2 regions of the Planococcus massiliensis genome follow, and region 1 is predicted to be linked to the other one. Evidence: a T-box and tRNA genes for the amino acid it is inferred to sense, from the RefSeq annotation. Region 1 holds a T-box; the other holds one or more tRNA genes.
What was found. A T-box is a leader RNA that pairs with one kind of tRNA and senses whether it is charged. The one in region 1 lies ahead of argS (arginine--tRNA ligase), so its partner is inferred to be a tRNA-Arg.
Positions count from the first base shown of each region.

Region 1 (3,393 bases):
ACAATGGCGGTGGATGAAACCAAGGCCAATCTGGTTCCCAATTCCTCATCTTCCTCTAGAATTTTCACATGGCTATAATATTTATTGAAATCCTGCGCCAATTCGATCAGAAATTTAGCGATGGCTGAAGGTTCATTGTGATGGAAGCTTTTTTCAATGACGTCCGGGAACTCCAGCAACCGCTTCACCACTTGCCAGCTATACGCATCATCCAAGCCCTCAATCGGCCCATGATGGCCGCCCGCTTTCCGCAAGATTGAGCAGGCACGTGCATGCGTATACTGGACGTACGGTCCGGTTGCCCCTTCAAAACGAAGCATATCTCGCAGCGAAAACTCCACATTCGTCATCCGGTCGTTGCGGAGATCGTGGAAAACCACGGCGCCGACCCCAACCATCTCAGCGACTAGCTGCTTTTCTTTCAAAGCCGGATTTTTCTCCTCAATATTTTTTGCTGCCAGCCCAATGGCTTCTTGCAGAACTTTTTCCAGCAGCACAAGGCCGCCTTTTCTGGTCGACATTTTCTTGCCATTTTTCAAGATAAATCCGAACGGAATATGCTCCATTTCGTTTGCAAAGGAAAAGCCCATCTTTTGCAAAGCCTGAAAAACCTGCTTGAAATGCAAAGTCTGTTCCTGGCCCACCACATACAACGCTCTAGCGAATTGATAGTTTTCATGACGGTATAAAGCGGCTGTCAAATCCCGCGTCGCATAGAGAGTGGCGCCGTCCGATTTTCGGATCAATAGCGGGGGCATGCCTTCCGCTGTCAAATCCACCACTTCAGCCCCGGCAGAAGCACTCAATAAATTCTTTTCGGCCAATAAAGCAATCGTCTTCTGCATTTTATCGTTGTAGAAAGCCTCACCGTCCAATGAATCAAACGACACGCCAAGCAATTGATAGATCTTGTTGAATTCCTGCAGCGATTCTTCTTTAAACCAAAGCCAGAGCCTGCTAGCCTCTTGGTCGCCGTCTTCTAATTTCTTAAACCAGCTTCTTGCTTCCTCGTTTAGCTTCGGATTCTTTTCTGCTTCCTGATGAAACCGGACGTAAAGTTCCAGCAATTCCTTGATGGGCTCTTTTTGCACCGCGCTTTCTTCTCCCCATTGTTTGTAGGCAACGATCAATTTGCCGAATTGCGTCCCCCAGTCTCCCAGATGATTGATTTTCACTGTTTGATAGCCGCATTTTTCAGCGATTTTCGCGAGCGAATTGCCGATGACCGTTGACCGTAAATGCCCCATGGAAAAAGGTTTTGCAATATTGGGGGATGAAAAATCGATGACGATATTTTTTCCGTTTCCGAATTCATGTTGCCCATACGTGCTGCCTTTTGCCATAATCTCTTCAATGACAGCTTTGCTTGCCTCTTTCTTTTGGAAAAACGCATTGATATAGGCGCCGTCTGCCTGTACTTTTTCGAATGACGGATGGCTGATAAGCGGTGCAAGTTCTTCTGCGATTTTGCTTGGTGCTTTCCGCATTGTTTTGGCTAGCGCAAAACAAGGGAAAGCTAGGTCGCCTTGCCCTTCGAATTTCGGCTGTTCGATCAGCCGTTGGATGTCGGTTAAATCCAGTTTCCCCTCGATTTTTTCATCGATGGCCATTGCAAACACTGCTGAATTTTTCATGCTCTCTCTCCTTTTCAAAAACAATAGAAAAATCCCGCCTCTAAATAAATTTAGAGACGGGATTCCCGCGGTACCACTCTGATTGCCCAAACAGGCCAGCTTAAAAAGATAACGGATTCCTCCGACTGCACCCTACTTTCATTTCAGGGAGTTTCTCAGAAGTGCGCTTCATTTTGAATTCGGCTATCAGGCTCCCACCACCCCTGACTCGCTGCCGCTCCCTTCAAAACTACTCTCTTCATCACAGAATTTTTTGGTTATTTTTGTTATTCTAAGCGAAAACCGGAAAAGAGTCAAAGTTATTTTGGAATTTTTTCGATTTACATCTTTAAAGAGTCCACGTAGTTTTTAGCATCTAATAAGGACAGGCCAAGATATTCACGCGCCAATTTTACGGCTTGTACATCTTTCCCTTGGGCCAACAGCTCACGAAGTTCTGCATCGACTTTCGGGTCTTCAACAGGCCCGCCTTTCCTTAAAGCGTCTATGGTTTTCCGCATAGCGGCCATCTGCTTTTCCATCGTTTTAAACCGTTCGTTCACCGAAGCGTACAGCAACAGCATCGCTGCCAACACCACTCCTACTATCAGGATATTCATTCCATCTCCACCTTTCGATTTCAAAAAAACCCATTACAATAGTTTTTTGCCTTTTCCGTAAAATTGCACTCGTTCATGTTCCGGTACGAGTGCTCCTCCCGTAGCCCAGACAATATGGACGGCTTTTGATTCGTCTATTTCGTGCTTCTGCAAGTAATCGGTTTTCACTAATTCGGTTGGCCCCCATAGCCCTGCAGCTGCTGAAGGCTCGATGAAGACCCCTTCACTGTCAGACAAAAGAGCCAACCCTTTAAACAGCTCTTCATCTTCAATTGTATAAATGCCGCTGACAAGATGTTCACTAATGGAAGAAGCGAAACTGGATGGGCGTCCTACCGCTAAACCGTCCCCTTCTGTCCGGTTGTCTATGCCGAAGTCCTGGACACAGACCCTTTCTTTTTCACCGGTAGCCAAGCCGATCAGGACCGCCGGCGAATGCGTCGGTTCCACAAAAAAGCAATGGACGGCATCGCCAAAAACCTGTTTCAGGCCGAACGTGATGCCGCCGGGCGCACCGCCGACGCCGCAAGGCAAATAAACGAATAGGGGATGTTCGCGGTCAACCCTGACATTTGCTTGAGCCAATTGTTCTTTTAAATGAAAAGCCGCAACGCTGTAGCCAAGGAACAACGGCTTTGACTTTTCATCATCTACAAAATAAGCTTCCGGATTTTTCCGTGTCTGCTCTCTGCCTTCTGTAATGGCTTCGCTAAAATCACCTGAAAATTCATGGACGATGGCACCTTTTTGCCGAAGCAATTCTTTTTTCCACGGCTTCGCATCTGCCGACATATAAACCGAAGTCTGGAATCCAAGCTTCGCTCCCATGATGCCAATGCTCAATCCCAGATTTCCAGTGGATCCGACGCCGACCGAGTACTGGTGAAAAAATTGAATAAACTCATCTCCAAGGAATTTCTCATAGGAATCCTTTTCAGCTAAAAGCCCTGCATCCATCGCCAAATTTTCTGCGTGCTGCAAAACTTCGAAGACGCCGCCGCGCGCTTTCACCGACCCTGCGATCGGAAGCTCACTGTCGCATTTCAAATATACATCACCGCGGACGGTTGCCGAACTCCGCTCATTTAACGCCTTTTTCATTTCCAATATTCCCCTCATCGGCGATTCAATGATCCCATCTCTTGTTTCAGGAAAAGCTT
Region 1 is NZ_CCXS01000001.1:1,356,549-1,359,941, reverse strand. Features, by position in the region: gene argS (arginine--tRNA ligase) at 1-1,634, opposite strand, end outside; T-box leader at 1,684-1,888, opposite strand; gene BN1080_RS06525 (hypothetical protein) at 1,955-2,233, opposite strand; gene BN1080_RS06520 (D-serine ammonia-lyase) at 2,267-3,393, opposite strand, start outside.

Region 2 (3,393 bases), 1.5 Mb from region 1:
TCCCTGAAGGAAAAAATCCATTGGATGCAACGGGGATTCACCCGGAAAGCTATAGCATAGCCGAAAAACTTTTGGAATTGGTGGGAGAAGACAAGAAATCAGTTGGACATCCAGAAATAGCCGAGAAATTGGAACAGCTTCAAGTGGATGAGCTCAGTGAAAAATGGGAAGTCGGCGAAATTACGTTGAAAGATATTTTGGATGCGTTGAAGAAGCCAAACCGCGATCCGCGTGATGAATTCCCGCAGCCTTTATTAAAAAGTGATATCTTGAAAATGGAAGATCTGCTTCCGGGCATGGAAGTTCAAGGAACGGTACGGAACGTTGTAGACTTCGGTGCTTTTGTTGATATCGGCGTGAAGCAAGACGGCCTGGTCCATATTTCGAAATTGAAAAAAGGGTTCGTGAAGCATCCGCTCGATGTCGTTGCAGTCGGTGACATTGTGACCGCCTGGGTGGATAAAGTTGAAAAAGACAAGGGGCGCATTGCTTTGACGATGTTGCCGCCAGCGAAACAAACTGAACAAGGTTAAGAAATGCTCATGTACAAACAGCCGCTTCCTGTTAAAATGGAGGCGGCTGTTTTATTTGAATACGCGAAATAGGGGAGTTACAATGACCAACAACGAATTGACCGAACTGATTAAAGAAATCTCGAACAGCGTCTTTCAAAAACCATTTCTCCATCAGGGAAGTTTTAATGCGCGATTAAGAACGACAGGCGGACGGTATTTGCTGAGATCCCACAACATCGAAATCAATCCGAAATCTTATGAAACATTCGGCTTCGCAGAATTGGAAGGAATCATCAAACATGAACTTTGCCATTATCATTTACATATAGAAGGAAAAGGATACAAGCATCGCGATGCAGATTTTAGAGAATTGCTGCAGCAAACCGGAGCGCCGCGTTTTTGTTCAACCATTCAACGCCCGAAAGCCGCTCGCTCAAGCAAGCGCTATGTATACGAGTGCATTTCGTGCAATGCAAATTACGTTCGGAAAATTCGGATGAATGTCGAAAGATACCGCTGCGGCAGATGTTCTGGAAAGCTTTCTCTGAAATAATAAAAGAAATGAAAAAAAGTGTTGACGATTCTTATAGACCTCTTTATAATAAGAAAAGTCGACAAGTACTTAAACAGTTCTTGCAACACTATTCCGAAGTAGCTCAGTGGTAGAGCACCGCACTGTTAATGCGATGGTCGTAGGTTCGAGTCCTACCTTCGGAGCCATTGAGGCCCCTTGGTCAAGCGGTTAAGACACCGCCCTTTCACGGCGGTAACACGGGTTCGAATCCCGTAGGGGTCACCATTCATTTTGAGATAGCTTATATAGAATGTTATTGTGAAATACATACTTAATGAGAAGTTTTGAAAGATGAATTTAAGTGGAGAATGAAATATTATTGTCGCGGGGTAGAGCAACGAGCCGTACGAAGACGGCGAAGTAACACCGGAGCAGGCGCAGCCGATGCAGGTGTCATCTGCGATAAGCAACGAGTAAGAAAAATCTTCGTATATACTATTGTCGCGGGGTAGAGCAGTTCGGTAGCTCGTCGGGCTCATAACCCGGAGGTCGCAGGTTCAAATCCTGCCCCCGCAACCAAATGGTCCCGTGGTGTAGCGGTTAACATGCCTGCCTGTCACGCAGGAGATCGCCGGTTCGATCCCGGTCGGGACCGCCATTTTTATTGGGGTATAGCCAAGCGGTAAGGCAACGGGTTTTGATCCCGTCATGCCCTGGTTCGAATCCAGGTACCCCAGCCATTTTAATCAACCGAATCAATCCAAATGAGATTATTATCTACGGCGAATTAATTAAGAAAAAATTATTGACTTCAAGTTGGTAATGTATTATAATAGAATTTGTCCCTAAAATAATTTTAGGCGGTCGTGGCGGAATGGCAGACGCGCTAGGTTGAGGGCCTAGTGGGAGAAATCCCGTGGAAGTTCGACTCTTCTCGGCCGCACCATATCGCATTGCGCCCGTAGCTCAATTGGATAGAGTACTTGACTACGAATCAAGCGGTTAGAGGTTCGAGTCCTCTCGGGCGCGCCATACTTTATTGATTAAAAAATACGATTTGCGGGTGTAGTTTAGTGGTAAAACCTCAGCCTTCCAAGCTGATGATGAGGGTTCGATTCCCTTCACCCGCTCCATAATTTTAAAACATGAACCTTGAAAACTGAACAGCAAAACGTCAACAAAAGACGTCACGAGCGCTTCGGCGCGAGAACGGCTTTTGCGAGGGTTGCCGTTAGGCAATCGGAGCAAGGCTGCTTTCACCCGGGTGTTCGTGACTTACCATACTGATCAGGCTTTGCCAGATCAAAGCGAATCGTGCGTCTTTTCGGAGGCGGCGATGCGCCAGCATTGAGCAATCAATACTACTCTATAATGGAGAGTTTGATCCTGGCTCAGGACGAACGCTGGCGGCGTGCCTAATACATGCAAGTCGAGCGGAACTGGGGGAGCTTGCTCCTTCCAGTTTAGCGGCGGACGGGTGAGTAACACGTGGGCACGAAGCCCCCCTCAAGATGAGATTTCCCATTGCGCAAGCAAGTAAGATCCCTCAAAGACGATGAGGTAGATAGGTTCGAGGTGGAAGCGTGGCGACACGTGCAGCTGACGAATACTAATCGATCGAGGACTTAACCAACTTTGTTTACGGAAACCAACGGTTTCACCCGTTTCAATGTCGCCTATCCAGTTTTGAGTGAACAAGTCACTCTGAAAAAAAGAGTCCAGTGATGATGGCAAAGAGGCCACACCCGTTCCCATCCCGAACACGGAAGTTAAGCTCTTTTGCGCCGATGGTAGTTGGGGGTCTCCCCCTGTGAGAGTAGGACGTCGCTGGGCTGATTTTTTTTTTTGGTCCCGTGGTGTAGCGGTTAACATGCCTGCCTGTCACGCAGGAGATCGCCGGTTCGATCCCGGTCGGGACCGTAATCTTTCAAGTAAGCACAGCGATCTCGCTGTGCTTATTTTTTTGTTTCAAAAATCGTTTGCAAAAGATTATGTTTTGATTTACTGCGCCATCTTCGCTAAACTATGGTAAGACTCAATCGAGGTGACAGAAAGAATGAACTATACATTAGAAGTGGCATCACCCCATGAAACAGAAGCTTTCGCTGAAAAGCTTGCTCAGTATTTAAAACCTCAAGATGTTTTGACGCTTGAAGGCGACTTAGGTGCGGGGAAAACGACATTTACTAAAGGCGTTGCAAAAGGATTGGGCATCAAACGAATGGTCAACAGTCCTACCTTTACTATACTTAAACAATATGAGGGGAACTTGAATTTAAATCACTTCGATGTTTACCGCTTAGAAGACAGTGACGAAGACATCGGTTTTGATGAATTGTTTGAAAGTGAAGCAGTATCTGTTAT
Region 2 is NZ_CCXS01000001.1:2,881,816-2,885,208, reverse strand. Features, by position in the region: gene BN1080_RS14355 (Tex family protein) at 1-533, shown strand, start outside; gene BN1080_RS14350 (SprT family protein) at 616-1,068, shown strand; tRNA gene BN1080_RS14345 (tRNA-Asn) at 1,161-1,235, shown strand; tRNA gene BN1080_RS14340 (tRNA-Glu) at 1,240-1,314, shown strand; tRNA gene BN1080_RS14335 (tRNA-Met) at 1,532-1,608, shown strand; tRNA gene BN1080_RS14330 (tRNA-Asp) at 1,612-1,687, shown strand; tRNA gene BN1080_RS14325 (tRNA-Gln) at 1,695-1,769, shown strand; tRNA gene BN1080_RS14320 (tRNA-Leu) at 1,890-1,975, shown strand; tRNA gene BN1080_RS14315 (tRNA-Arg) at 1,985-2,061, shown strand; tRNA gene BN1080_RS14310 (tRNA-Gly) at 2,089-2,162, shown strand; rRNA gene rrf (5S ribosomal RNA) at 2,747-2,862, shown strand; tRNA gene BN1080_RS14300 (tRNA-Asp) at 2,877-2,949, shown strand; gene tsaE (tRNA (adenosine(37)-N6)-threonylcarbamoyltransferase complex ATPase subunit type 1 TsaE) at 3,086-3,393, shown strand, end outside.
Region 2: it encodes a tRNA-Arg, which carries the amino acid that the T-box ahead of argS (arginine--tRNA ligase) is inferred to sense. The anticodon was not compared.